DNA from 4 places in the Heliomicrobium undosum genome. Region 3 is predicted to be linked to each of the others. Evidence: riboswitches for the same ligand, from Rfam matches in the RefSeq annotation. Region 3 holds a riboswitch; each other region holds the start of a gene.
What was found. A riboswitch is a leader RNA that binds a small molecule or an ion and turns the genes downstream of it on or off. The one in region 3 is predicted to bind cyclic di-AMP.
Positions count from the first base shown of each region.

Region 1 (7,516 bases), on a different contig from region 3:
AAGGAGGTCGAGAGTCAAGCAGTTCCACATCATGTATGAGACTCATGTCTACAAAAATTACGGTGTACTCTAAAGAATCAGAAAATTGTCCCAATACGCAATTTTTGCAGTTTTTAGGAGGCAGATCCATTGTCGAACGAAGCGAAATCCATTGAGACGAAAATCACTGTTGCCGATCCGACCGCCCTTGGCGTCTTCGGCCTCGCCATGGTCACGCTGGTCGCATCAAGCCAGAAGCTCGGCTGGACCACTGGCGTCTCCGGCATCTTCCCCTGGGCCATCTTCCTCGGCGCCTTGGCCCAGTTTATTGCCGGCATGTATGATTTCAAAAAGAACAACTACTTCGGCGCCACAGTCTTGACGTCCTACGGTTTGTTCTGGTTTGGCGTCGCCACCTCCTGGGCCATCACCCTCGGTTGGATGGGGCCTGAGTTTAAGGCTTCCTTCAGCGGCGTTCAACTCGGTTGGGCCTTCCTCGGCTACGGTATTTTTTCCTTCTTCATCATGATCGCTTCTTTTGAAACCAACAAGGTCTTTGCAGCGATCCTGGTGCTGATCAACGTGCTGTTCGCTTCGCTCACCTTGACGGCCTTCCAACTTGTCGACCTTCACCTGGTCGCCGGTTGGTCCGAATTCGCGATCTCCATGCTCGGTTTTTACGGCTGCGGCGCCATCTTCCTGAACACCTTCTTCGGCCGCGTCGTCCTTCCCATTGGCGCGCCCCTCGGCCTGATCCGAAAAGGACCGGCTATCACCGAAGCCGCCCGGCAGAAAACACGCCAGGCCAGCTAAAAGGTTCTCGGCGCAGGGCGCCCCTCCTCCCCACTTCCGACCAAAACTGCCAACCCCCTTTACACTGGCGGTGAGATGCGGGTGGACATGCGGTTGCCCTAACGCAAGCTGCACTGACTCCGGATTGGGACCCTCGATAGTATGGAATACTTAGCCCCCTTTTACTGCGTTGCAAAAGGGGCCTTTTTTCGTGGCTCATTTACTTGATTAACTTGAAGGGTACTGTGGACACAACGACATCCCTGTACAGCAAAAGGACCGTTCGCAACATCCAGCCTGTTTGGTTATGAAGGACGCGATGCCACCATGCTTTCGTTTCAAACTCAGGAATCAGTATGGTGATGAAATCCTGGGGATTGCCTTTATGCTTTATCCGATCGATATACCGCACAAGCGGCGTGATGATCGTTCGGTAGGGCGATTCGATGGTCCTCAATTCAACACCCGGTTTCCACCGTTCCCAACGCTCCAGCACCTTTTCCGTCTGGGCGGCGTCTGTCCCGATATAGACGGCATGCACCTCCGCCTTGAGGATCTTCGCATACTCGATCGTGTTCTGCACCACCCGGTTGACACCGGCAATCGGGACGATCACGATGTGTTTTCGCTCCGGCTCCGGTTTGCCGATTTTCACCCATTCCATGCCCAGTTGGTCGCTGACGGCGAGATAGTGATTCTTGATCTTCTTAAAGACATAGATGGCCGCAGGGATGAAAACGAGGATTATCCATGCCCCATGGATGAACTTCGACACAGCGATTACGATGACGACGATGCCGGTAATGAACGCCCCGATGCCATTGATCGCCGCTCGGCTCCGCCAACCAGAGCTTCTGTCTTTTTGCCAGTGAATAACCATCCCGCTTTGGGCGATGGTGAACGACAAGAAAACACCGATGGCGTATAGGGAGATCAGGTGCTCTGTATTGCCGTGGTAGAGAACGATGAGCACAGCCGCCGCGAGGGTAAGGAAGATAATCCCGTTGGTGAAAGCCAGCCGGTCACCTCGGGCCGACAGGTATCGAGGCATATATCCGTCGATGGCGAGCAGGGACAACAGGGGCGGGAGACCGTTGTAGGCCGTATTCGCCGCCAGGTAGAGGATAATCATGGTCGTAAACTGGATGTAGTAATAGGCCCAGCTTCGGCCCACCGTCAACTCGGCGATTTGCGAGAGACCGGTTACATTCTCCATCGGTAAGATGTGAAAATGCATCATAAGAAAAGAGATCCCCGCAAACATGATTCCCAGGATTAGAGACATCGCATAGGTCGTGACCCTCGCGTTCTCCGCCTCCGGTTCTCTAAAGTTAGGCACCCCGTTGGAAATCGCCTCGATCCCGGTCATGGAGCTACAGCCATTGGAAAATGCCCGCAATAGGACGAACAACATGCCTGCCGTCCATTGTTTTCCTAAGGATTCGGGAGGCAGCACCGGATGGGTGCCCGTGACGGCATGATAGACACCCGTGACGATAAGCGCGGCAATGCCGAAGATAAAGGCGTAAGTGGGATAGACGAAGGCATTGGCTGATTCCCGGACGCCTCGCAAGTTGATGATCATCAAGATACCAAAGAGGACAAAGAGATCGATGCCAAGCCGAATCGGATTCAACTGAGGGAAGGCCGACACCAGGGCATCGGTGCCGGACGATATCGAAACGGCGACGGTGAGACAGTAGTCGGCGATCAACGAACCTGCCGCGATCAAGGCGGGGATTTCACCTAGGTTTCCTTTTGCTACCGAATAGGAACCGCCGCCGCCTGGGTTAGCCCGCGCCACCTGGACATAGGATAGGGTGACGACGGCCAACAACAGTAGGATGCCGATAGAGACATACGGCACGAAACCGTAGGTCAATGCGCTGGCTGCGGTGAGCGCCAAAATCACTTGTTCGGGACCATAGGCAATCGATGAAAGGGCATCGGAGGAGAAGATGGGCAAGGCCTTCCAATTGGGCAATTTTTCATGGGATAACTCCCGGTTGTGCAAGGGTCTTCCGAACAAGAGCCGTTTTAGGGATCGCTGAACCACGGAAGTTTCCTCCCCCATATTGTTAAGACGGGTCGCAAAAGCTGAGACTAGTTTATTCCAAAACATAAAAGGCAACCCGAATGCTGGCTGCCTTAACGCAGGCTATTTCACGGAAATAACTCTACTGATGCGTCTCAACAGCCTACGAGGTTAGCTGACGGGCAGGACGGTGAGCACATCCTTCTTTCTTGACGAGAGATATTAGCCCCATAAAAACGGTTCCCCCGCTTTCGACTCAGTCGAAACTCGGCCTTATTTAACTGAATGAAGTATAGATCCACTAGGCCGATTAGGCAAAAGCCATATCTCTGACAAATGCACAGAGACAGAGTCCCCTTGACCGTCCTATGCCCTTTATCCTGCCAGGCCTTAATTCACCTTTATTTATCTTCATGAATCTACGTTTTTTAAGAGTATCCCTTTATTCCAGTCAGAGCGACCATAAAAAACAGCCCCCGCGATTAAACAGAACTGTTTGATCGCAGGGGCTGTTTGATTTAACTTTATCTCAGCTCTCAGCGCCAATTCCGGTGTTCGCCCTCACATAGAGTTCCTCAAACTTCGCCTCTGCTTCTGGTTCCGCAAAGAGAAGGCTACCCACATAGGCGGCGAGGAATCCAAGTGGGATACTGATGATACCGGGGTTCTTCCAGGGAAAGAGGGCTTCTTTGGCCGGGAAGTAGTTAGGGCTGACGGCAACCAGAGCCAGGGTGGAGAGCAAGCCCACGACGATCCCCGTGACGGCCCCGCCAGTGTTGAACTTCTTCCAGAAGACCGAGTAGATGACGACAGGCACGTTGGCCGCTGAGGCGACGGCGAAGGCAAGCGCCACCAGATGGGCTACGTTTTGCCCTTTTGACAACAAGCCCAACAGGATGGCCACAGCGCCGACGCCGAAGGTGGCCATACGGGCGACTTTCACCTGAGAGGCCTCATCGACCTTGCCACCCTTGAGGACGTTGACGTAGAAGTCATGGGCGAAGGCGCTTGACGCCGCCAGGGTCAGACCGGCGACAACAGCCAGGATGGTGGCGAAGGCTACAGCCACGATGAAGGCCAGCATCGCCTCTCCGCCGGCAGTGCCCGCTCCGCCGCCAAGGTACTGGGCGAGCAGCGGCGCCGCCATGTTGCCGCCCTTGTCAGCTGACGTGATGGTCGCCTTATCGAGGAACAGGGAGGCGCCGAAACCGAGGAAGGTCGTCATGATGTAGAAGACACCGATGAGCACCATCGCCCAGATGACGGAGATGCGGGCCGTTTTTGCCGTCGGCACGGTGTAAAAACGCATCAGGATGTGTGGCATGCCGGCTGTTCCCAGGACGAGAGCCATACCCAGTGAGATCAGTTCGATGGGGTCTTTATAGAGCAGTCCCGGTTCGAGAAACTGTTGCCCATGTTTGGCTGAGATGGCGTCGAAGAAAGCGACAGGGTTGAAGCTGAACTTCGCTAGGACCATCATGGCCAGCATGATGGCGCCGGCCATCAAGAGGCCCGCCTTGACGATCTGCACCCAAGTGGTCGCCAGCATGCCGCCGAAGGCCACATAGAGGACCATCATGACACCGACGATGATGATTGCCGTCTCATAGGGGATGCCCACCAGCAGTTGAATCAGGCTGCCCGCGCCAACCATCTGGGCAATCAGATAGAAGGTGGAGATGGTGAGTGTGCTCACCGCGGCAGCGGTGCGGACCGGCTTCGGTTTTAAACGATAGGCCAACACGTCGGCCATCGTGTATTTTCCGGAGTTGCGCAGCGGCTCGGCCACGATCAGCAGCACCGAGATGTAGGCGACGAGCCAACCGACGGAGTACATGAACCCGTCATAGCCGTTGAGTGCGATCAGACCGGCGATGCCGAGGAAGGAGGCGGCGCTCATGTAGTCGCCGGCGATGGCGAAACCGTTTTGCACGCCGCTCAGCGAGCGCCCGGCCGCATAAAACTCAGAGGCCGATTTGGTGCGCCGGGCCGCCCAGTAGGTGATGCCGACGGTGATCGAGACGATCAGCGCGAATAAGCTGTAGGTGATCCACTTCATGGATTGCCCCTCCCCCGCAGTTTTTCTTTGATCCGGTTGACGGTGACGTCAAAGCTGTTTTCGGCCACCCGGGCATAGATGAAAGCCACCGCCCAAGCGACAAAGAACTGGGAAAGGGCGAATAGATAGGCCAGGTTGATAGAACCGATGACCTGCTTTTTCATGATGTGGGGGAAATAACCCACGCTGAGCGGCAAGGCGAAGTAATAGACAAAGGAAAATAAGATAGCTGGGATCAAAAACCTCGCCTTAGCCGCCATCAAACCGCGAAACTCAGCGCTTTCGCTGATTTCCACCCAACGCGTTTCCGTGTCCCGGGGTTTCTCCGGACCCTTCCAATGGGCTTCCTGCGCAGTAGTGATAACCGGTTGCCCCATCGGTCGTCTCTCCTCTCATTTTGGCTTGTTGTCCCTGAGAGCGCTGGCGCGAGCGCTTCTTCGAGCCGCTCGGCTGTTTCGCTTTCTGCGGGGCATAGCCGGTAACCCCGGTGCTCTCATCGTTTAGGGATGAACCTCCGTCCGGGTAATCGTCGCCGCCTCGTCAGCCCGCTGGGCCGATGACCGCTCCCCCCTTCCTTTCCGGGCGGCGGGTCTGGTCTTATGGTATGTTATTTTTCTGAAAATTTCAAATACTTTTTCTTCTCTGTGCCTAAGCGGTCGATTTCCCCGCCTGAAGTGCGTCAGGAGCGGTGTAAACGGCAAACGGTGAAGCCTCTCGACTTCACCGTTACATAGCGGCTTCACCGTTCACTGCATCGTTCCAAAGACACTTTCATGGGACGCTCATGCTCACCGTTCTAAACGCTGGAGCACCTCTTTTGCCGCCGCGCGGCTGACAGGGACTTTCACGCCGCCAAGCCCTTTGAGCAGGATGTTGTACGTGCCGTTCTGCCAGGGCTCGATCTCGTCCACAAAATCAAGGTTGACCAGAAAGCTGCGGTGGCAGCGGACGAAGGGATGGCCGGCCAGCTTGTCCTGCAATTCCTGCATGGTCAGTCGCGTCTCAAAACGGCCGCGGTCGCAATGGATGACGACCCGCCGTTCCTCTTTCTCCGCAAAAAAGATCCGGTCCGGTTTGACGACGACCAGCTTGTCTCCCTCTTCCAGGAGAAGGTTGCTGATCGGCGCCTTGGGCACGGTCTGCGGCGCCAATTCCTGCAATCGTTCCCGCGCCCGTTGCAGCGACTCGGAGAGGCGCTCCTCATCGACGGGTTTGAGCAGGTAGTCGAGGGCGCGCAGGCCGAAGGCTTCCAGTGCGTACTGTTCGTAGGCTGTGGTAAAGATGATCAACGGGGGCGGACTCGACTCAGCCAGTTGACGGGCCGCCTCGACGCCGTTCATTTCCGGCATCTCAATATCTAAAAAGATAAGCTGGGGTTGATGCTCTTTCTGTAAACGCAACAGTTCTTTGCCGTTGCGGGCGCTCGGACAGAGTTCTATGTCCTCGATCTGACCCAGCAGGTGCGCCAGTTCTTCACGAGAGAGCAACTCGTCCTCGGCGATCATCACTTTCATCGTTGTCACTCCCCTCCTTCGGTTCCGGCAGGAAGAAGCGCACCTCACAACCGCCCTCAGGCAGATTGGCGAAGACCAGTTGGGAGTTCACCCCTAACAGGGAAGCCAGCCGCTGGCTTACATTGTGGACGCCGATGCCGTTGCCCTTCTGGCTGGGCACCTGTTGGCGGGCAAGGCGGCTGAGCAGGGATTCGGGAATCCCTGCTCCATTGTCGGTTACCCGGATCTGAACCCCGTCATCGTGGCGAACGATGGTCAAGGCGATGCAACCGCCCTCGGAGCAGTCCTTCAACCCGTGCTGGATGCTGTTTTCCACCAGCGGCTGGAGGGTCGACGGCGGGATGCGAAAGTGATTTAATCCCGGTTCTGCATCAATCCGGATGGTCATGCGATCGGCAAAACGCAGTTGAACAATATCGATATACGCCTTGATGTGCCGCAACTCCTCTTCCAGGGAAACGAGGGGCCTGTCCATCATCTTCAGGTTCATCCGCATGAATTCGGCCAGTTGTAGCATCATCTTGCGCGCCAGGCTTGGGTTTGTCCGGATCAGCGACACGATGGCGTTAAGGGAGTTGAAAAGAAAGTGAGGGTTAATCTGGGCTTGCAGCATGCGCAGTTCCGCGTCTTTGAGCAAAAGGCTCTTTTTTTCCGTCTCCAGGAGGCTCAGTTGGTAAGAGATGAGTTTCCCCAATCCCTGAGCAAGACCGATCTCGTAGGGTCGAATGTCCTGAGAGCGGTAGAAATAGAGTTTCAGCAGTCCAATCACCTGGCCCGCGCAACTGAAGGGGATGACGACGGCGGCGCGCAGGATCTTATCAAGGTACGCATGCTTATAAGGCTCATGGCGGTAGACGACCTGCAGCTTGCCCGTTTCCAGCGCTTTAAGCGCGCCTTGCGTGTGAACAAGCCGCCCATGGGGATACTCCTCCTCGCCAATGCCCACATGGACCAGAACGTATTTGTTGTCGGTGATGGTCACGGCAAGAGTTTTCAACTCGGTAATGAAGGCTTCGGCGATATTTCGGCCTGTCTCGGCATTGAGTCCCTGCTGCAGTTGGGACAAGGTGAACTCGGTCAATTTGAGCGCCTTCTCCGTCTCCAAGGCCACCTCCTCCACCTCCCGCGAGGCTGTCC
Region 1 covers NZ_WXEY01000009.1:37,810-45,325, reverse strand. Annotated here, with positions in the region: gene GTO91_RS09980 (acetate uptake transporter) at 130-792, shown strand; gene GTO91_RS09975 (APC family permease) at 992-2,827, opposite strand; cyclic di-AMP (ydaO/yuaA leader) riboswitch at 2,952-3,089, opposite strand; gene GTO91_RS09970 (solute symporter family protein) at 3,336-4,865, opposite strand; gene GTO91_RS09965 (DUF485 domain-containing protein) at 4,862-5,242, opposite strand; gene GTO91_RS09960 (LytR/AlgR family response regulator transcription factor) at 5,654-6,379, opposite strand; gene GTO91_RS09955 (sensor histidine kinase) at 6,339-7,516, opposite strand, start outside.
Region 1: linked by a shared signal. The riboswitch ahead of GTO91_RS09975 (APC family permease) and the one ahead of kamA (lysine 2,3-aminomutase) in region 3 are both predicted to bind cyclic di-AMP.

Region 2 (7,516 bases), on a different contig from region 3:
GATCCCGGATTTCGCTCACAGGCGCACATCCTTTCTAGTAACGTCGTAGGGACATCGTTTTAACGGATCACTTGGCGAAGTAGTGTTTGCCGATCTGCTTGACGACGGGACGGCTCCAGATCCACCGGCTCGTCGCGGTCGCCGGGTTCCAGTAGTAGATGCATCCGCCGGTGGGATCCCAGCCGGCCAGGGCGTCGCGCGCCGCCTTGTTGGCCGAATCGGTCGGATTTAAGGGCGTCCAGATCTGACCGTCATCGACAGCCGTAAAGGCGCCCGGTTGAAAGATGACGCCGTGGACCGAATTGGGGAAGGATGCGTGCTTGGCTCGGTTGATAATGACGGCGCCGACGGCGACCTGACCTTCATAAGGTTCGCCCCGGGCTTCGCCGTGGATTGCCCGAGCCAGCATCGTCTCATCTCCCCGTTTTGGATACCCCCGTCCTGTTTCCGCTTCAGCGGCAGGCAGATTCCAGACTGCTTTGGCGTCACCGCCTGCTTTCCAGGCAGAGAAGCCGCATGGGGCGCCCGACAGCGGGTGGTTCACGCCCTGCCAGCCGGCGAGCGCGAAAGCTGCCGTTAGCAGGATGGCGAAAAAAGCATTGCAATAGCGCACTGTTCTCCCCTCCTATTACACCTGTCTGCCCTATTTTTTGGCTCACCGGAGTTCCCTATGCACGAAACGCAAAAAACCCCGAACCAGAAGGTTCAGGGTATCTATAATCTGGGCCGTTCGCTCTGCACAGTGACCGACATTGTGGCGGCGATGATCGAGGATCACTCTTCGATATGGTACTTGGCCAACTTCTGGTAGAGACCGGCCCGGGAAATCCCGAGCAAATGGGCCGCCTGCACCTTGTTGCCGTTGGCGGCCTGCATGGCCTGCAGGATCGCCGTTTTTTCCGTCTGTTCCAGGAGGGCTTGCAGGCTCTGCGACTGGGGCGCTGTCTTGTCTGTATGGTTGTATTTCTGCAGGTGCATGGGCAGGTGGCCTACATCGATCGTGTCGCCTTTGACCAGGTCGTAGGTCCGCTCGATCATCGAGTGCAGTTCCCTCACATTCCCTGGCCAGTGGTATTTGATCAGGACCTGCATAGCTTCCCGTGTCACGTTCTGGACGGAAAAGCCGAATTGGCGGTTGAAATTCTGGATAAAGACGGAGACAAGTTCAGGGATGTCCTCCTTGCGATCACGCAACGGCGGGATGAAGAGGCTGATCACGTTCAACCGGTTGTAGAGATCCTCCCGGAAGAGGTCTTTGCGGACCATCTCCTCAAGATGGCGGTTCGTTGAGACAATCAGCCGGACATCGGCGGTCACCGGGCCGTCGGGGCTGTCAACGAGGGGCAATTGCCCTTGCAGCAGCCGGATCAGCCGGGTTTGCGCAGGCAGGGGCATGTCGCCGATATCGGTGATGTGCAGCGTCCCCCGGTGGGCGAGGGCAAACTTGCCTGACGATGATGTCCCCGGCGCGTCGACAGCGCCGCCGAATAGTTCGATCTCGAGGGCTTCCGGTCCGATGCCGCTGCAACTGATCTGGATGAAGGGGCCCTCTTTTCGTTCCGACTCGATGTGGATGGCATGGGCCAGCAGTTGTTTGCCTGTGCCGCTCTCTCCCCGGAGCAGGACGATCGAATCGGTGCGGGCCACCCGCCGGGCCGTATCCTTGATCATCCGGATGGCGTAGCTGGCGCCGGCGACGGCGTCAAAGCTGTAGCGGGCGCCCCGGTACTTTTGCAGTTCCACCTTGTAGTAATGGAGTTCCTTTTGCAGGGAATTGATCTTCGAAGCCAGCGCATTCAGTTCGTTTACGTTTTTGAACATGATCTTGCCGACAGCCCCGACGACCTGGCCGTCTTTGACAATGGGGATGCGCATGGCGATGTAGTCATGGCCGCCGGTGCGCTGTAAATCCCCTACTTCGGCTTGTCCTGTCTGCAAAACGATATGCATGCGCGTCCCCTCGACCATGTCGGCCACATGGCGGCCCAGCAGATCGGACTCGCGAAAACCGAGGAAGTTGCAGTAGGCTTGATTGACCATGGTGATGATGCCCTCGGCGTTGACGACGATGATCCCGTCATAGGCGGCCTCCAGGATCGTCTCCAAGGTGCCCTTCAATTCCTTGACCCGGTTGAGTTCCTCCACAACGGACTCCAACTCGGTCACATCCTGAAAGATCGCCACGGCGCCGACGAGGCGCTGTTTGCGCAGGATGGGGGTCAGGTTGACGAAAAAGATCCGGTCCTGGTAATTAAGGCGCAGGCCAGTCAGGGGTTGGCCCGTTTGAATCGTCTCCCGGAGACGGCACTTGGGGACGACAGCCTCGAAGGGCATTCCGATGACGTCGCGGGCCTCTTTGCCAAAGGCGCGGGAGGCGGCCTTGTTGAAGACGCGCACCAGCCCCTCATGGTCAGTGGCGATGATGGGGTTGTGGGAAGCGTTGATGATGGCCACCCAATTGAATAGTTGGGTGACAATCTCATCCCGTTGTTGCACAAGGCACACCTCCTTTTCGCATTTTTCTGACATTTCTACATATTGGACGGTTTTCCTGCTCAAATGCCATATTCTTTGGACAGATCGTCAACATGGCTCTTACAGAGGCGTCGTACCTGGCAAACTGTCCAGGCCCTGCCGCTTCAGGAAAAATGATCGTCATGACAGTGCCTGTCCAGGCCGGTATAATTGCGGAGAACCAAAAAATAAAACGCCGAATCCCCAACCGGGGTACGGAGGAACCGCGGCCCTCACCGGGTCGTTCCGCAGCCGATTTCCGGCTGCGAGGGGTGAATCTTCTTCGGAAGAAGGCCAACCTTTCTGGCCTAACCCGTCAGCTAACTCCGAAGGCGCATGGAAAGGATGATCGTTTTCATGGTCTTCCGTCGTTCTTGGCTGCGCGCCGGGATGCTGTCGGCAGCTTTTACCCTCCTGCTCTGGGGAGGCGCCGCTGTAACACCGGCCCATGCCTGGCAGTACACGACCCAACCGGGGGACACCTTTTATTCACTGGGCCAGCGCTTCGGTCTTCCCTGGACGCTGATCCAGGGCGCCAACAAGGTGGAACCCAGCAACCTCTCGACCGGCAAAGTGCTGAACATTCCCGATGTCTTCACCTACACCGTCAAATCAGGCGACAGCCTTTTTCTCATCGCCAACCGCTTCAGTTCCGCCGATTGGGCGATTAAGGAACTGAACGGGATGACCGCCAACGATATTTATCCCGGTCAGGTCCTCAAGGTGCCTACGGGGATCGGCCGGCAAACGCAGACGGCAAGCAGCGGCGTCAGCCAGTCTGACGTGGACCTGTTGGCGCGGTTGATCGAGGCGGAGGCCTCCGGCGAGCCTTACGAAGGCAAAGTGGCCGTCGGCGCTGTGGTGCTCAACCGGACAAAAAGCGGAAAGTTCCCTTCCTCCATCTCCGGCGTTATCTATGATCCCTTGCAGTTCACGCCGGTGAGAAACGGCATGATCAACCGCCCTGCGAGCGCCCTCTCCCAAAAGGCGGCGCAGGACGCCCTGACTGGTTGGGATCCCTCCAAAGGCGCCCTCTTCTTCTTCAACCCCGGCAAGTCCTCTGATGGCTGGATGCGCCAGCGGGTGATCACCACTCAAATTGGCGGCCACCTCTTCGCCATGTAACCTCTTTTGCTTCGTCAAAGGGCATCAATCAAAACAATACGAAGGCCGTCCCGGAAGATTTTGCTCAACCGGGACGGCTTTTTCCATTCAGCACCGGATCAAGCAGTGGGAGTCGAGCCACTCGACGGGCGCTTCCAAGAGCGTTTCAATCAGAGAGGAACCGTATTTTAAAAGATAAGGGAAGATGTTGTAGACCCGTTCCTGTGGGGCGGTCGGCCAGAGGTGTAGTTCCAATTTGCGGAAGTGATTTCGCGTGTCCTGGCAGCGCTGGCGGTGCCGGTGTTCAACCTTCTGGCGCAAAAAGCGCGCTTGGGCGATGACGCGATCCAAATTCTCTTCGGCGAGTTTTTCCGTCTGCCGATCCCAACGGGCGATCCGTTCAACTGCCGGCAGGTAGGCCGACCGTACCCGCGATTCAAGTTCCTCGAAGAGCGCTTCGATGCCCAGTTCGTCCTGGGCTGCCAATTCTTCCTTCAACCGCCCTTCGAGTTCCGCCGGCACGTCGGCGAAGGAAAGGGCGTAGCGCTCAAGCAGTTTGTCGACAAAGCCCTCGATGATTGTAGCGCTAAGCCGGGGAACGATGGGCGGCATCTCCATGCCCATGGCGCTATAGACATCCCGGTAGGCGGCAAAGTAGGCGATCTCGCCGGGACCGGCCACATAGGCCGCCGTAGGCAGGAGGCGATCCTGGAGGAGCGGGCGCGTGACCACATTGGCTGAAAACAAGTCGGGCCGACGCCGCGCCAGATCGAGCAGTTCGTCGCGGCTGAAGGCGATTTCGGCGCCCCGGAGGCGGTAACCTCCGCCGTCATGAACGATGGCCAGCCGGCGGCCTTGATGAAAGTAAAAAAGGTTCGTCTCTTCCGGTCCCTTTTCGACCTGGGGCGTGTAGCCCAGTTCCCGGATCTGTTCGACGCCCCGGGATAGTCCTTCCCGTAGTGCCACTTCGTTTTCGAGAACACTGGCAAAGAAGGATGCGCATCCCGGCAGTTGCTTCAGGCCTGGGAGGAGCGGATCGAGGATGACGAGGCCGTAAGGACCCAACAGCCTGTGCAACAGGGCGGCGAAGTGCTCATGGGGCCCTGCGGGACTGGTCAGCAAACGATGCCAGGTTTCCTCCCATGGCGGCCTATGTTCGCTTTGGGGCAAAAGGGATAAAAAACCTTCGAGGGTTGCCGCCAGGTCCTCCGGCAGGGTGCGGTGGCCCACGGCAAAGCGGTCCTCTTCTGGGCGGCTGGTCACGGTGACAGGGACGGCTTTTTCCCCCTGAAGAAGTTCGATATGAGAGATCTCCTCAAAATCATGGTCCTCTGAGGCGACCCAGAAGACTGGGACAACAGGCCGACCGGTTTTTTCCTCCAACCGCTTGGCTAGGTTGATACAGGTGACGGCTTTGTAGACCGTGTACAGGGGACCAGTAAATAAGCCCGCCTGCTGACCTGTCACCACAGCAAGGCTATCCGCTTCGGCCAGGCGGCGCGCCTGGTCGGCGGCCCGGTTGAAGGCTCCCTCCAATCCCGCCAGTTCTGCCAACCGGCGTTGATACGCTTCCAGAAGAGCCGATAGTTCCGAGCGGGGATAGGGGTTTGTTGTGGACGGGTCTGTTACGGCAATTCGGCTGGCCCGGAGCGCCAGAGCCTCTTCATCGGGGAAGGCATAGGGAAAAAGGGAGACCACATGGGCCTCCCTTTGGATATAGGCGCCTGCGAGCCCGGAAAAGATGGAACCGGTTCGTTCGAAAGACAAGGCTGACCCTTCTTTCCTATTCCGACAGAACAGTGATTGTGCCCGGCGCGTCGCCGGAGACGCTGCCGATGTTACGGGCGCCGGTCACACCGGCTTGATGAAGCGCCGCGATCGCCGCTTCCACCTCTTTTTCCGGCAGGGAGACGAGCAGGCCTCCGGAGGTGATGGCATCTGCCAGCAGGATACCCGTTTCTGGCGGCAAATCCGCCGCCAGACGAAGCTGCGGCGAAACAGTGGACAGGTTGCATTTGGAACCGCCGGGGACGTATCCGGCGATGGCGTAGTCGCGGGCTTCGGGGATGATGGGAACCTCGCCGGCGCGGATCAGGAGGCTGCATCGAGACGCCCGGGCCATCTCCAGGCCGTGGCCGAGGAGACCGAAGCCGGTGATATCGGTGCATCCGCCGACGGAAAAGTCGGAAAGAACCTCCGCCGCCGTTTTATTGAGGGTAGTCATCGCTTCGGTGGCCGCCGTTACGGCCTCCGGGGAGGCTTTGCCGTTTTTGATGGCCGTTGAGATGATGCCGATCCCCAGCGGCTTGGTCAGGATCAACCCGTCACCGGGCCGGGCGCCGCCGTTGGTCCAGACCCGGTCGGGATGGACGACGCCAGTGACGGCGAGACCGTACTTGGGCTCCTTGTCCTCAATGGAGTGGCCGCCGAGCAAGACGGCGCCGGCTTCGCGCACCTTGTCGGCGCCGCCGCGCAGGATCTCGCCGAGGACCTTCATGGGCAGCGATTTAGTGGGAAAGGCGACAAGATTGAGGGCCGTCACCGGCCGTCCGCCCATAGCGTACACGTCGGAGAGGGCGTTGGCGGCGGCGATTTGCCCGAAGAGATAGGGATCGTCGACGATCGGCGTAAAAAAGTCAACGGTCTGCACGAGCGCCAAATCCGGCGACAGCCGGTATACGCCGGCGTCATCGCTGTATTCCAAGCCGACGAGCAGGTTGGGGTCGTCTGGTTTTGGAGGTAAGTAGCCCAAGACCTGGGCTAGGTCCGCAGGACCGATTTTGGCTGCTCACCCAGCCTTGCTGGACATCGCCGTCAGGCGAATCGGATCCAAGGTCACGGCTATCCCTCCCTTCCTTCGTACTTTGCGAAAAGATACACCGTACATGATAAAAAAACAGCCGCCCTATTTTTAGAAAACAGCCGACACAAGACGGGGCAGCACGGTTGCCTGCGCCGCAGTGACCGTCCGCAGATCCAGCCAGAGTTCTTCCGACTGCACCCGCCCGAGGACGGGGATCTCGCCGCAGCGCAGGTCCTCCGCCAACTGTCGGGCGCTGGCTCGCGGCGAAACGACAACGGCCCAACTGGGGATCTGCAGCTCAGGCAAGGCGCCTCCGCCCACCTGGGCATAGCTTTTTTCCACGCGAACCAGGCTGTCTCCTGCCGGCATTCTCCCTTTTCGGTTGATCGCTTTCCCATTCGGTTGCACCATTGCCTGCGCAATGAACGAGACAGCCGTGGGGGTCGGAACGGGAGTCGCTGCGGGGGTTGTTGCCGGATCGGGTGCGAAGGCGGCTTCCAGGGCCGAGCGCAGCGATGCGGCAAGCATTTCCGCCTCTTCACGGATTTCCGCTTCATCACGATGCAGCGCCCGGAGGACGGGAATCTGTTCTCGGGCCGCTTCTGGTCGCAGGTAGAGATGAAGGGTCGCTTCCAGCGCGGCCAGGGTCAATTTGTCGACACGCAGCGCCCGTGTGAGCGGATGCTTGGCGATCCGGTCGATCCAGCAGCGCTTGCCGGCGATGATTCCCCCTTGAGGTCCGCCGAGGAGCTTGTCACCGCTGAAGGTGACGACATCTATGCCAGAGCGGACCACCTGGGAAACAGTGGGCTCGCCAAAAAAGCATCCGGAACCGTCACCATCCAGCAACGCCCCGCTGCCCAGATCTTCCACAACAGGGACGCCCCGCTCCTGCCCAAGACGGACTAGGTCCTCTCGCGCTGTCGATTCGGTAAAACCGATGATCCGGTAGTTGCTGGGGTGGACTTTCAACAGAAGCGCCGTCTGATCAGTAATGGCGCCTGCATAGTCGGAGATCCGGGTCTTGTTTGTCGTGCCCACCTCGACGAGCCGGGCGCCGCTTTGGAGCATCACGTCAGGGATGCGGAAAGAACC
Region 2 covers NZ_WXEY01000002.1:222,949-230,464, forward strand. Annotated here, with positions in the region: gene ypeB (germination protein YpeB) at 1-19, opposite strand, end outside; gene GTO91_RS03220 (cell wall hydrolase) at 68-613, opposite strand; gene GTO91_RS03225 (sigma 54-interacting transcriptional regulator) at 775-2,496, opposite strand; cyclic di-AMP (ydaO/yuaA leader) riboswitch at 2,699-2,863, shown strand; gene GTO91_RS03230 (cell wall hydrolase) at 2,860-3,639, shown strand; gene bshC (bacillithiol biosynthesis cysteine-adding enzyme BshC) at 3,727-5,385, opposite strand; gene selD (selenide, water dikinase SelD) at 5,402-6,427, opposite strand; gene selA (L-seryl-tRNA(Sec) selenium transferase) at 6,530-7,516, opposite strand, start outside.
Region 2: linked by a shared signal. The riboswitch ahead of GTO91_RS03230 (cell wall hydrolase) and the one ahead of kamA (lysine 2,3-aminomutase) in region 3 are both predicted to bind cyclic di-AMP.

Region 3 (7,516 bases):
AGAAGGGTAAATGGAACCGAAGGCGGCGGCAGAGGCGGTGGCAAGGATGGAGATCATGTTGTTTTGGGCCGGATCGACAATTTTCCAGACACCATCCACATTCGCAAGACCGGAGTAGTTCATCACATTAGCGGTGGCGTAGAAGGCGACGACGGAAAGGGCGGGCTTCCAAGACCGGTGAAAAGAACGAGACACGATGATTTTCAGGTCTTCGCGAGAGGGCTTCAGCCAAAACATAGCTGCAAAGATGCTGACAAACACCCAGGTATAGGCGTTCCAGAAAAACCGGGTCTTGACCGGTTTGCCCGGGATGACCTCCACTGGCAAGGACCACTGAACGAATAGGAGGTCATGGATCGGGGGATAGAAGTTGGTCACCACGAGGAAGGCCGTCAAGATCAGCCATGGAGACAGAGCCTTGAGCAGTGGCATTTGTTTCTCGACATCCAGGTCTCCCGCCGTAAGCGCGGAGCGATCCCGGATGGGTTGGCCCGTTAATTTCAGGTACAGCAACATGACCAATACAGTGCCTAATCCGGCGATAACACCTGTCAGGACGACCGCCGGCGAGAGGAGCGGGATATGGCTGATGGAGATAGCGATGCCGCTGCTCGTGATCCCCGTGATGAGAGCGGGCGCGAACCCTTTGCGAACAAGCGGCCAGCCTCCAACGAGCCATAACATGCCGAGACTGAGCAGGGTGGCGATCGGCGGCATGTACATCGAAAAGATCTGCGCCGCCTGGAGCAACGACGTGCCGGAGAGGTCGGAGTAAATGACCAGCGGCGTTGCGACCAGACTGTAGGAGCAGAGCGCGTCAAAACCGAGGCAGGACATCGCGACAGACACAAAAGGGGAGTACCCGAGAGCGACAAGCAGCGGAGGCAGGATGGTCGTTGGCAAGGCGCCGATGGCGACGAAAGCTGTCCCCACACCGATGTTCAACAGCATAATTTGGACAGCTTTGTCAGTGGGAGCGAGTGTCTTCAGAAACACCACGACGCGTCGAATCGCTCCTGTTCTCTCCATATAGGTGATCTGCAGGATAGAACCCAGGATAATCAGTGAAACAGGAAAAGAAAGAAAGACGCCGGAGAGGCTAGCGCGAAAGGAGGCTTCCAGGCCGGTACGGAAGAAAAGGAAGGCAACCAGAACCGTCAGCAACCAGCCAACGGTTCCACTGATATGGACAGAAGTGCGCCTCCAGATGATCATCAGCAGAATCACGGCAATTGGCATCAGCATGGGGATAATGGAAAAAGTCATGCCTTACATCCTCCTTTTTACATTGATGATGATTTATGTAATTATACCCTTTGGGAATGGTTCCCGTTTGACCGTTGGAAACGGAATTCGGCTTTTTCAGGACGGGTGACGTAATGCGACTCCTTCGATAACGTAAAAGGGAGTTTGGGCCGCGTAGATTTGCTGGAGAAGGTCAAGCGGTTCAGCCTATAGACATAACCCCGGCAAACAGAAGAACCCCAGCCACGCATTCCCCGACGAAAAAGTTCCATTTTGTTTTTGAATGAAACAACCCCGCTCCGACCAAGCCGGAAGCGGGGTTGTTTCTTGGCGAGAATCAACGCACAATGAGGTCTTTCTTCCATCTTCAAAGATACACATACAGCAACGCCATCACCGCAATCACAGCGGTGATGCTGATGATGACTACCGAGGATTTGCGGATCACGGCGTATTCGATGCCCACCGCGCCGATGGTGGCGGCGGAGCCTTGCACGTATTTGATGCAGACGATTTAAGGAAGGCGGACCCAGAGGTTCATATCCTCATAACCGCCGGCGATATGACAGTTGTTGATCAGTCGTCCACAGAAGCGGTAGCCCAGTTTGAAAAAAGTCCGGTTGATTCCGTAGGAGCGAGCGCGGGCCAATGTGTAGAATCGAAAAGGCATCCAGTGAAGCATCAGCGGTTCAAGGCGACCGATCAGCCGCTCTGTCAGGGAGAGTCCGCGATAACCGTCAAGGGTGGCGCAGTCGGTGATTTCGCACCGCTGCCACCGCTTGTCGGGGTAAGCGGCCGCCATGCTGACCAGTTCTTCGCCGTCAAAGACACCGGCGAAGTGACAGCCCTTTTCCATGAGCCCGGCAATATAGCGCGGGTCGTCGACCGGTGTTGGATAGGACGCGAAGACGGCCTGCATCAGCCTGCTGATGGCGGGGCTGTCTACCGGTGAGAGATGTGCGACGCGCAATCCTTCCGGCAATGGGGACAGCGGGCGGACAGGCGCCTCCTGGATGTGGCGGAGCAGTATGTCCTCTTCAGCGATATATTCGGAACGGCCCCGTTCCGGCCGGAGATAGTGGGCCAGAATGACCGTCGGTTTGGCATAGGAATCTTCAGGGATACGGCCTTCTTCGACAAAACCCGAGGCCTGGAACTCAGCAACGTCCTTGTCAAAGGTCCAAAGCCAGATTTTTTCGAGGCCCTGTTCGCGCGCCAGGGAGATCCAGTGTTCGGCCAGGCGGGCGGGGTTGCTCACCCGAGGGTAGCCGTCGATGACCAGCCGTAGGTTGGTTTGATCTATCGTAAAGCCCGACAGGGCTGGAGCGCTCTCGGAAAGGAAGCGGGAATCGTTGGTTCGACAGGCGCGCATCAGTGCTTCACCACCCTTTCGACGGGGCGGTCGCCGGCGGTAGCCTCGCCGGCTTTGAGGCGGTTCAAGCGCCGTTTCTCCCGAAAGTTGTCCTGGGGAACGAGGCTTACCTTTTCTCCCCGGAACAGTTTGGCCAGGCCGGCGCGGCTGGCGTGCTTGGAGTGGCAGTGCTGTTCGCCGCAACGCTCGCAACTGCTTTGTTTGTCCTGGGGTTCCTGATAGACGGTGATGACACCCTCGTAATTGCGCAACACCACATGGTCTTCCGACTGCGAGATCAGGTAATTCGGCTGAAGGGGGATCTTGCCGCCGCCGCCCGGCGCGTCGACAACAAAGGTGGGGATGGCCAAACCGGAGGTGTGGCCGCGGAGCATCTCGATGATATGGATCCCCTTGCTGACAGGGGTGCGAAAATGTTCGATGCCGCGGGAGAGATCGCACTGGTATAGGTAGTAGGGACGGACACGCATGCGGACGAGCTTCTGGGCGAGTTGTTTGATCGTGATGGGGCAGTCGTTGACGCCTTTGAGCAGCACCGACTGGTTGCCCAGGGGCACCCCAGCGTCGGCGAGCATGGCGATGGCCCGCTCCGATTCCGCGGTGATCTCCCGGGGGTGGTTGAAATGAGTGTTCAGCCAGACGGGGTGGTGCTTGCGGAGGATGCTGACCAGTTCCGGCGTGATCCGCTGGGGCATGACCACCGGCGTCCTCGTGCCGATGCGGATGATCTCCACATGTGGGATTTGCCGGAGGGAGGAGAGCAGGAATTCGAGCATCTCGTCGCTGATGCAGAGGGCGTCGCCTCCGGACAGGAGCACGTCGCGGACCTCGGGATGGGAGCGGATGTAGTGGAGCGCCAGCATGAGGTCTTTTTTGCTGCGCGCCCGGTCCTGAGCGCCGGCGAAGCGACGGCGGGTGCAGTGACGGCAGTACATGGCGCACTGGTCTGTGACAAGCAGCAGGACTCGGTCCGGGTAGCGGTGGGTCAGGCCGGGAACAGGGGAGTCGCCCTCTTCGTGGAGCGGGTCTTCGAGATCGGCTGTCGATAGGGAGAGTTCATGGAGCGAGGGGATTGCTTGTTGGCCGATGGGGCAGTTGGGGTCCTCCAGGTTGATCAGAGAAAAGTAGTAGGGCGTGATGGCCATACGGAAGTGTTTCAGGCAGCGTTCCACGGCCAGCGCCGTTTCCGGGGCAAGTTCCATGCGGGCTTGCAGTGGGTCCAGTGAGTCGATGCGGTTGGCCATCTGCCAGCGCCAGTCATTCCATTGCTCAGTCGTGGCCTCGGGCCAGAATTGTTTGCTTATCGCAGTCATTTCCATCCTCCTTGTATTCAATTGAAAAAAGAGCAAAACAAAAGACTCACGCCGGTATCGCCAGCGTGAGTCTTCGTTTCCGTAAAGGGAGCAGAGGGTAGGGGAAGGGGGTTTATGGAACAATGCGGTGAAGGCATCTTCAAAAACAATAATAAAGCGCAATACAACCCCATCGGCGACAAAGCCAAAGGGTATTCTCTCCATAAGGCGCTTACGAAGTTAGCTGTCGGATTCGGGCCAGAGAGTCAGCCCTACCAGCAGATAAACTGCCGGATTCACCCCAAAAAGTTGGGTCCCCCGCTTCCACATCCTGTGGAACTCAGCGCTGGTCTATGAACTTTTCACTCTATAAGGATAACATAGAAAAAAAGGCGCGTAAACCCAATTCGGCCGAATTGGTTAATATTGCAATTCGGTGAAGCATGAGGGGCGCCTATATATGAAAGAATATCCGGTTGTTTTACTAATGGGGATAATTATATAATTTATTTATTGTTAGTTGCGAGAGCAATCATGACAGGCAGAACTTCCTTGTATGTAAGCCGAGATAGTCGATTATCCTTAATCGCTCTAAAAAACGCATTCACGAGGTGTTCGTGATAAAGCCTGAGTTCCGTTTTTTCCATCGTTCCAGAATCCGTTTTTGCCTACCGGATTGAAAAATTGGGCGACACAAGAAGAGGAGATGAGAAGATGCGGATTAAAAACAAGTTGATCGCCAGTTTCGTCGTCCTGACGGTTTTTTGCGCCGGTGTTCTCGGCGTCCTGGCCGGGATGAAAGCCGATGAGGCCCTTACACGGGCAGCCGCTAAAGACAGCGAACACATCACCGAATCGATCCAGAGCATGGTGGGGATCCGCCAGGCTGCGCTGGAAGAACAACTAAGGTTTAACATGAAAGAGGCCCAAACGGAATTGGCTGACTTTGGCGAAGTCCGCCTAGAGGTCGGTGAGCCCACGCAGGTGGGCAAGTACAACTTGCCGGCCCTGTATGCCGGCAATCAGCGGTTGACCCTGGATACGGCGTATGTGGACAAGCTCCAGGAAACGATCGGCGGGACGGCGACGGTCTTTTTGCTGCATGACAATGAACTGGTGCGGGTCAGCACGAACGTCCTCGACAAAGAGGGGAAGCGTTCCGTCGGGACCTCGATCAAGAGCGATTCGCCTGTGTACCAGTCGATCCTGCGCAAACAGCCCTTTCAGGGCCGCGCCTTTGTGGTCACAGGCTGGTACATCACAGGATATACCCCTTTGACGGACAAGCAGGGTAAAGTCTTGGGCGCCCTTTACGTGGGCGTCAAGGAACAGGATCCGATCCTGGAAAAAGCCGTCGCTGACATCAAAGTCGGCCAGAACGGCTATGCCTTTGTCATGGATACGGCAGGGGACTTTATCATTCATCCCACCTTGAAAGGCAAGAACGGCAACGACCTGCCCTTCATCCAGCAGATAATCAAAGAGAAGAACGGCAAGATGGAATACGATTATGAAGGAAAAAAGAAACTGTCCATCTTCCGTTACTTTGAGCCCTGGGACTGGTACATCGTTGCCAGCGTCAATGTGGATGACCTGCGCGCCGAAGCGGCCCGCTTGATTACGACGCTGATCATCGCAGGGCTGGTGATCGCCGGAATCGCGGTGGCTGTCTCGCTGACACTGGCCAACTCCCTCGTCAAACCCATTTACCGGCTGAAGGAATTCATGGAGACGGCCAGCCGGGGGGACTTGACGGTTCGTTCGGACATCGATGGAACTGATGAGATCGGTGACCTTTCCCGGAGTTTCAACACCATGATCGCCGCCAACCGGGAGGTCATCGTGGGTCTTCGCAGCGCCGTGGATCAGATGACATTGTCGACGGAACAGGTGGCCCAGGCAGCGGAAAGCGCCAACAAAGGGATGGCCGAGGTTTCCGCCGGCGTCGAAGGGGTGGCCCGTGACGCCATTCATAACGCGGACGCCCTGAAAGAGGCAGGCAAGGGCTCCGACGAGGTGGCAAAAACGGCCCAACATGTGGCCGAATCGGCCACATCGGCCTCCCATGACAGCGCCATCGTCAGTGATCAGGCGGCAGAGGTCTTGAAAACGATGGACCTCGTCGCCGGAACAGTGGTAAATCTGGATACCAGCCGTAAGGAAATCGCAGCAGTCGTCGGCCAACTGGTTGAAGCGACAGAAGGCATCGCCGGATTTGTCAACATCATCACCGGTATCGCCGAGCAGACGAACCTGCTGGCCCTGAACGCCGCGATTGAGTCGGCCCGGGCAGGCGAACATGGCCGAGGCTTCGCTGTTGTCGCCGAAGAGGTGCGCAAACTGGCCGAGCAGTCGGGGAAATCCGCCCAGGAGATTGTCAATGTGATCGCCGATATGCAGGCGAAGACCCGGGACGCTGTGGCGATGAGCGACAGAACGGAGGAACAGATCGTCGCTACGTCCGGCCAGGTCCAGGCCATGATGGCAAAGGTCCAATCGATTGTCGACGCTGTCGGCCGCGTGAACGGCCAAATCCAGGAGATCGCCGCCGCCGCCCAAGAACAGTCGGCGCTGAGCGAGGAGATGACGGCGACCATCGGTGACTTGTCCGGTTCGACGCAGACCTCGGCGGCTTTGGCCCAGCAGATGGCGACGGGGGTGCAACTCCAGGCGAGCACCTTGGAGGAAATCGGGGCGACCATGGAGGAACTGGACAAGATGGCTGCGGACTTGCTGGAAAAGATCAAGCGGTTTAACGTATAAGGTTCCCTACCAAAACAAACATGACAGTGATACAAAGAACCCCGGCCTTGCGGCATGGGGTTCTTTTGTTGTGCGCCCGGCATGAGCGAAACGCTAAGGTGCGAACGTATGGTAGATTAGCGGAATTCAACGTTGTCGATGGTATAATCAAAGGGCGGAGGTTATCGATGTGAAACTGAGGTTGTTGATGTGAACGGGATGACACGCTTTTCTTCTAGGCGGATGGGATTAGAAGACATCAAATACAGCATGCTGTTGTTCATGTTCTCTGTCTATCCTTTTCTGGCGAATCCAGCCATTCAGGATTACTTTGAGATGCGCTTTTTCCATTTGGCCGTCTTTTCCGCACTGGCCCTGTATGTTCTTTTCAAGGAACAAGTCAAGATACGCCATCCCTTGTTGATCCCGCTGGCCGCTTTTTTGGGGTTTTCCCTGATCGCCACGTTGCTGGCAGCGGACCCAAAAGTGGCGTGGACGGGGAGCTACCGGTGCACGGGCTACATGACCTATGTCTTTTGCGCCGTTTTGTTTGTCTTGGCTTATCAAACAGGCAGAAGGGAAAAACTGCTCAACGGGATGTTCTTGGCGGGAGTCATCGTGTCCACTCTGGCGGTCCTGCAGTTTTACGGGATCAATCTCGTTCCCGACAGCGATCTGGACGGGCTAGTCTACAGCACGATGGGGAATCCAAACTGGCTTGGCGCCTATCTCGTACTGATTCTTCCCGCCGCAGTGATTGTTTCGATCCGTTCTTCCGGGTGGCGAAGCCCGGCTGCTGCAGCAACGCTGTATGCCGGTCTGTTGGTCAGCAATACGCGGGGCGCATGGATCGCCTTTCTCGTCG
Region 3 covers NZ_WXEY01000028.1:12,849-20,364, reverse strand. Annotated here, with positions in the region: gene GTO91_RS15940 (L-lactate permease) at 1-1,266, opposite strand, end outside; gene GTO91_RS18515 (hypothetical protein) at 1,613-1,741, opposite strand; gene ablB (putative beta-lysine N-acetyltransferase) at 1,760-2,617, opposite strand; gene kamA (lysine 2,3-aminomutase) at 2,617-3,930, opposite strand; cyclic di-AMP (ydaO/yuaA leader) riboswitch at 4,124-4,265, opposite strand; gene GTO91_RS15925 (methyl-accepting chemotaxis protein) at 4,624-6,672, shown strand; gene GTO91_RS15920 (O-antigen ligase family protein) at 6,871-7,516, shown strand, end outside.

Region 4 (7,516 bases), on a different contig from region 3:
GGCGGCCAGCCCGCCGGTGATTCTGGTGACGAGCGACATCTTCCAGGTGAACCTGACTGGTCAGTGGCGGGCCTATGCCGATGAGTTGACGGCCAAACCGGTGGCGTTGAATGAGTTGTATGCCTGCCTGTGGCGGGTGTTGGAGAGGCCGGGCAATCGGATGGCGTGAAGGTTAGGTGAGGGTGAGCGTAAGGGTGAAGGGATGGGCGCCCTGATTATTAATTACTTATCGCAAGATTAGTAGAATCACGATCAGTGATTGCTTAAATTGCTAAAAAACGACAACATGAAGGCCCCCTGATGATAGTGTTCAATATCAGCAGGGGGCCTTCTCACTGATAACGTACGTCTTCTTAGAGAAACAGGATGGTTTGAATATTTACTTATAAAAGCATTGCTATTTAGTTAAATTTTTAAGTTTATAATATATGGTTAACAACTTTTGTAGGAGGTGGAGGTGAAATACTTGAAGACAATAATAAATGATGCTCAAAAGAACTGGTACGCTGTTAAAATATTGTTTGAATCAATACACTCTGGCACTGCCAATCTAGATAAAATTGATGAAGCTGATTACGATAGCAGTAAAAAACTCTATGAAGAAAGTATTATTCTAGTAGAAGCTGCAACAATCAAAAATGCATACGAGATTGCTGAAGAACAAGCTTATAGAACAGAGCACGAATACTTAAATACTTACGAACAGCTAGTGAAATGGAGGTTTGTAAAATTACTTCATGTTTTTGAACTAAATGATAATCAATTGAACAGTGGAACAGAAGTCTATTCGAGATTTATACATGCAAGAAAAGAGGATGACATCAAAGATATTATTAATCGTTATTATCCTGAAGCCCTAGATCCGAAAGAAGAACCTAAGCCGGACGGATGATAAGAGGGCGTGGAAAATACGCTGAACGTCGGTGAAGAGCATCCAGAACGTCGATGGCATCCCAAGAGAGATTTTCAGCAATTTTGGGGAAACAGGAGTAAAAGCCCGCCAATTGTGGCGAGCTTTTTTTGTGGGGTGAAGGTGTGGGGAACTACAGCGGGACTACAGAGAATGTAACTGGGTTTCATATATCCCTTACAGCGTCTTCAGTTCCTTCTTCAACACCTTGCCCGTGGCGTTCCTCGGCAAGGCCTCCAGTTCGACGATCTCCCGTGGCAATTTATAGGTGGCCAGGTTAGTCCGTAGGTAAGCCATTAGTTCCTTCCGGTTCAACTCGACGCCTTCCCTGACTACGACGAAGGCGCGAACCGCCTCCCCGCGCGTTTTGTCGGGCGTGCCGATCACAGCGGCCTCTTTCACGGACGGGTGGGCATAGAGGACCTCTTCGACTTCCCGCGGGTAGACGTTGAGGCCGCCAACGATGATCAGGTCCTTTTTCCGGTCGACGATGAAGATGTACCCCTCGTCATCCCTGTAGGCCAGATCGCCCGTGTAGAGCCAGCCATCGCGGATGGCCGTTGCAGTCTCCTGGGGCAGGCCGAAATAGCCGGACATGACGTTCGGCCCCTGGCAGATCAGTTCGCCCACCTCGCCGGGGGGCAGTTCCTGGCCTTCGGTGTCGACGATCTTGACGGAGACGGCGGCGATGGGAAGGCCGATGGAGCCCGGCTTCGTCCGTCCGACGGGGTTGAAGGTGACCACCGGCGACGCCTCGGAGAGGCCGTAACCCTCAACGATGGACTGGCCTGTTTTTTCTTTAAAACTGTTGAGCGTCTCGACAGGCAGGGAGGCGCCGCCGGAGACGAAGAGGCGGACGCCGGCCAGGTCCTCGGGCCGGGCAACGGAGGTGTAGATCCCGTACATGGCCGGCACGCCGGTGACGACGTTGACGTCGTGCGCTTGGATCAAAGCCAGTGCTTCCTTGGGCTGGAAGGCCTCCATGATCGTGATCGTCGCGCCGTTAAGCAGCGCTGTTGTGACGCAGCAGGTCCAGGCAAAGCTGTGGAACATGGGCAGCACACAGAGGTAGTTATCCGATTCGGCGGCATGGATCGTCTCCGTATAGGAACGGGCGTTGCTGACCAGGTTGCGGTGGGAGAGGATGGCGCCCTTCGGTCGACCCGTCGTCCCGGAGGTGTAGAGGATGACGCAGGGATCCTCGGCGGTGAGGACCGCATCAGGTACGGGGAGGTCGCCGTAGGCGGGCGCCTCTTCCCGCAATGCCGATAGCAGGTGCTGGGCCGGCAGGTCGCTGTCGTTCAACTCGGCGCTGGCCAGTTCCAGGGCGCGGTCGGTGACGACGTGGCGGGAACCGGCGTCACTGAGGATGTAGCCGATTTCCCTCGGGCGGAACATGATGTTGAGGGGGATGACGACGGCGCCGAGGCTGGCGATGGCCATGTAGGCGAAGATGAAATCGGCCGAGTTGCGGCAAAAGAGGCCAACCCGTTCGCCGGGGCGCACGCCGCGGGCGTAGAGGCAGCGGCGGTAGCGGTCGACCGTCTCCTGGAGGGTGGCGTAACTGTAACGGCCGTTCTTTTCAATGAGGGCCGTTTTTTCCGGAGTGCCCTGCCGGATCAGTTCGTGGACGAGCACAGGGAGATCCCTCTTTCCATATAAGATTGCCTGAAAGGGCCTTTGCCGGAACGCTTCGGCGGGCACGCAGCGTCTCGGTATCTCGTCATCTCGACGGCTCCGAGACTGTTGGCCCTAACCGAAAGCAAATGCGCCCCTTTGCGTTTTGTATCCATAACTCTATCACCGGGCCATCAGCGCCGCAATGTCCGCAGACATATTTTTTGTCCAAGTGTGATCAATATCACAGATTCATCGCAGAAGGCAAGTTATTATATAAGTAAGTTACTAAGTTATAAAAACGAAAGGGGAACTGGACCATGTTCTGTTACCAGTGCTCGCAAACCGTCAAAGGCGGTTGCACGAAGATCGGCGTCTGCGGCAAGAATGAGGATATCGCCAGCCTCCAGGATACAATCATCTTCGGCCTCAAAGGCGTCGCCGCCTATGCGACCCACGCCCGCGAACTGGGCTACAGCGACCCTGAGGTGGACGCCATCACCCAGGAGGCCCTCTATTCGACGCTGACCAACTCCAACTTCAATCTCGGCGAGCATGTGGCCATGGCCCTGAAGGTGGGCACGGCCACCGTCAAGGTGATGGACCTGCTCGACCGCGCCCATACAGACAAGTTCGGCATCCCTGTCCCCATCGCCGTCTCCTCTGACAAGGTGGAGGGCAAGTCCATCCTCGTCACCGGCCACAACCTGCACGCTCTGCTCGAACTGCTCAAGCAGACCGAAGGCAAGGGCATCAACATCTACACCCACTCGGAGATGTTGCCGGCTCACGGCTACCCGGAACTGAAAAAGTACGCCCACCTGAAGGGCAATGTGGGCAAAGCCTGGCACGACCAGCGCAAGCTCTTTGAATCCTTCCCCGGCGCCATCCTGGGAACAACCAACTGTGTCATGCCCATCCGCGGTTCCTACAGCGACCGCATGTGGACCTACGGCTGCGCCGGTCTGGAAGGCGTGCCCAAGATCGTCAATGACGACTTCTCGGCGCTGATCGAAAAGGCCCTCTCCCTGCCGGAAGCCAACTGGGAGTCGGACAAGACGATGACGACCGGTTTCCACCATGTGAACGTGCTGGCTCTGGCGCCCCAGATCATCGAAGCCGTCAAAGCCGGCAAGATCCGCCGCTTCTTCGTCATCGCCGGTTGCGACGCCCCGATCAAAGAGCAGGAGTACTATCGCGAACTCGCCCTGGCTGTGCCGAAGGACTGTGTCATCATCACCACCTCCTGCGGTAAGTTCCGCTTCAATGACATCGACTTCGGCGACATCGACGGCATCCCCCGCTACATCGACCTGGGCCAGTGCAACAACTCCGGTTCGGCTGTCAAAATCGCCCTGGCCCTGGCCGACGCCTTCGGCTGCGGCGTCAACGACCTGCCCCTGTCGATTGTGCTCAGTTGGTTCGAGCAGAAGGCCTGCGCCATCCTCCTCGGCCTCTTCAGCCTCGGCGTGAAAAACATCTACCTGGGCGGCCGGGCGCCCGAATTCCTGACGGGCAACGTAGTCGACGTGCTGGTGCAGAACTTCGGCCTCAACCTGATTGGCGACGTGGAAGCGGATCTGAAGAAGATGCTCGGCGAATAAAAAGGGATACCCGGCAAGGGTTACCAGTGAATAGGGAACCCCTGCGACAGAATCCCCACAAGGGAACTTCGGACACGGAACAAAGAAGCGGTCCTCCACCAAAGGGGGCCGCTTTCCGTTTTTTGGGGAAATTGGTGTACTTTCAGAGAATTCTTTGATATACTGTATACGATAACAACATACGCCCACGAGAACGCTTAATTCCTGGCATGCCAGGGAGCGGGGGAACCAATTTTTGGGGTGAATCCGGCCGTTGCGCCGGTAGGGTGAGCAATCCACCCGAATCCGTCAGCTAACTTCGTCAGCGTGGATGGTACGTTGGGGCGCAACAGTCTGCACCATTTTGTTCAGGCTCTTATTTCATTGCGCGTTAAAGCCCCGGCTCTCCAGGCCGAGGGCTTTTTCTCTTTAAACTGGACAACAAAGAGGAGGATGGCATGATGGATCGTACTGCCCTTTTGCGACCCCCTGAAGCTGCCCATGAGGGGGAACTCCTGCGGGCATTGGAGCGCTTCTGGGGGGAGAACCTGATTTTTTTTGAACTGCTCTGCCACAGCCGGACCCTCGATGAGGCCAGGGAACGGGCCTTCAATTACTTGGTTGACTTTGAACGAAAAATCCTCCATTCCCGGGCGCCTGTGGCGCCGGCGGAACGAGCGCTCAGCCGGAAGGCGATCCAGGTGTTAAAAAACACCTTTGCCCGCCGCAACGAGGAACTGACCCATGAAAGCGCCCTGAAAGTTCTTTTTCAGTTGGCCCATGGGGAAACGGTAGCCGCCTCCGAGGCTTTTGTGGAGGAGATGCGCCATCTTTTCCTGGCAATGAAAGAGAAATCAGGGCTTTATGAAACGCAGGCGGTTGTGACGCCGGGGCGGGATGGGCGGCTGAGCCGGTTGGGCCGGCAGGTGCTCGAGCAGGTCGAACGGTACGCCCACGGCTTGCGGAACGATGTCATCGAGCGCCGGGAGGCCGACCGCCGGCGGTTTCTCGACCATTTCGGGGCGACGATGGAGGAATGGAATGACTGGCGCTGGCAGTGCCGCCATGTGATCCGCGACGCCGGCGCTTTGCAGGCACTGGTCGATCTCACCGACGAGGAGCGGGCAGCCATCGAGCTTGCCCGGTCAGAAGGGATCGCCTTCGGGGTCACCCCTTACTATGTGATGTTGATGGATCGGGAACCCCACCGGCGTTTTGACCATGCCGTGCGCGCCCAGGTGTTGCCACCGATGGACTATGTGGAAGGCATCTTGGCGGGAAAAGGGGACCCCTCCAAGAGTTTCGACTTCATGGGCGAAGGGGACACGTCGCCGGAACGGCTGATCACCCGTCGCTACCCCATGATCGCCATCTTAAAGCCCTACAACACCTGCGCCCAGATCTGCGTCTACTGCCAGCGCAATTGGGAGATCGACGATGTCCTCTCGCCGAAGGCGGCGGCCTCCGAGGACAAGATGAGCAAAGCCCTGGCCTGGTTCCGCCAGCACCCGGAAGTGGAAGAGGTGCTGATCACCGGCGGCGATCCCGGCATCATGTCCGACGGAGCGCTCAAAAAAGTGCTCGATGCCGTCTGCGCCTTCGATCATATCCGGCGCATCCGCATCGGCACCCGGACACCGGTCGTTCTGCCCATGCGCATCACCGAGGCCTTCGCCGATCTGCTGGCATCGTACCGGATTCCGGGACGGCGGGAAGTGGTCGTCATGACCCACTTCGAACACCCTTACGAGGTGACGCCCGAGGCGGCTGAAGCCGTGCAGCGCTTGCGCCGGCGCGGCCTGCCCGTCTACAACCAGGGCGTCTTTACGCTGGAAAACGCCCGGCGCTTCGAGATGGCGGCGCTGCGCAGGTTGTTGCGCTTGATTGGCGTTGACCCCTACTATACCTTCAACGCCAAAGGCAAGGAGGAAACGCGCGCCTACCGGGTTCCCATCGCCCGCCTGCTCCAGGAGCAGGCCGAGGAGGCGCGACTCATGCCCGGTCTGAACCGGTCCGATGAAGCCGTCTTCAACATCCCCCGCCTCGGAAAAAACTACCTGCGCGCCGGCCAGGATCATGAGGTGATCATGGTCGACAGCCGGGGGCGGCGGATCTACGAGTTTTACCCTTGGGATATGCCGTCCGACCCACAGCCATTCCTGTTCACCGATGTTGCCATCCAGGATTTCTTGCATGCCTTGGCGCAGCGGGGGGAGGCGCCTGAGGCGTACCGGAGCATCTGGTATTACTATTAGGCGGATCGAATGACTCAGCCAAAAACGCTTCGACCAAAGAAGTGAGTCGAAGAATAGAGCCCCGGCGATTTGCCGAGGCTCTTCTTTATTTTGCTTCCTGGTAGTGAGGCGTCGTCAACTCCCGCACATGCTCTTCGAAAAGCACCTTGTCGATGAAGACGGTCAGGTGGCGGGTCAGGTCCATCTCATAGGGCCGCTTCAAAGGGAGCCCATCGGCGTCGTAGAGAAGTCGAATGACGGGGCGGCTTTGAAAGGCCTTGTTCACGTCGACGACGACGCCGATATCGCCGGTGTTCAGTTGAACAGTGCTGCCGATGGGGTAGATGGCGATGTTCTGCAGGAAGATCTGGGAGATGCGCGGGTCCAGTTCGCGGCAACTGGCCGCCAGGATGATCTCATGGGCCTGGTAGGGGAGGTAGCCCTTCCGGTAAACCCGATCGGCCACCAAGGCGTCGTACATGTCGGCGATGGCGACGATGCGGGCGTACTCGTGGATCTCCTCGCCTTTCAGTTGGCGCGGGTACCCGGAGCCGTCAAAGCGTTCCTGGTGCTGGAAGGCCACATGGGCGGCCGCCAGGGAAAACTCCGATTGATGACGGATGATCTCGAAGCCGTATTCGCAGTGCCGGCGGATCTCTGTAAACTCCTCCGGGGTCAGACGCCCAGGCTTGTTCAGCACCTCATGGGGGATCAGCATCTTGCCGATATCATGGAGGATGGCGCCGCAGGCGAGGTCGTACAGTTCCAGTTCGTTATATCCCATGGCGATGCCCGTCAATACGGACAGCACACAAACGTTGACTGAATGCCCAAACGTATAGTCGTCAAAGGTGCGGATGTCGGCCACGTGATACATGACATGGCGGTTGCGCAGCACCTCGTCGATGATGGCCGAGGTGGCCGTCTTGACGGCAACCGGTTCGAGACCCTTATCGGCGTGCAGTTGGACCCGGGCGAAGGAGTGGCGGATCGTCTGCACCGCAGCGAGGCGAACCTGCTCGCTGAGGACGTCGGGCACCGTCAGATCGCCGATCACCTGGTCCTTGATCAGCACTGCCGGAACCCCCAGTTCCTTGAGACGGCGGATGAAGGGCGTGGACAGGGTGATACCGGCGCCGAGCAAGGTTCGCCCGTCGGCGCTATAGATGCTG
Region 4 covers NZ_WXEY01000012.1:70,238-77,753, forward strand. Annotated here, with positions in the region: gene GTO91_RS11680 (chemotaxis protein CheB) at 1-169, shown strand, start outside; gene GTO91_RS11685 (DUF4288 domain-containing protein) at 458-892, shown strand; gene GTO91_RS11690 (long-chain-fatty-acid--CoA ligase) at 1,088-2,548, opposite strand; gene hcp (hydroxylamine reductase) at 2,848-4,131, shown strand; cyclic di-AMP (ydaO/yuaA leader) riboswitch at 4,316-4,453, shown strand; gene GTO91_RS11700 (KamA family radical SAM protein) at 4,572-6,365, shown strand; gene GTO91_RS11705 (HD-GYP domain-containing protein) at 6,451-7,516, opposite strand, start outside.
Region 4: linked by a shared signal. The riboswitch ahead of GTO91_RS11700 (KamA family radical SAM protein) and the one ahead of kamA (lysine 2,3-aminomutase) in region 3 are both predicted to bind cyclic di-AMP.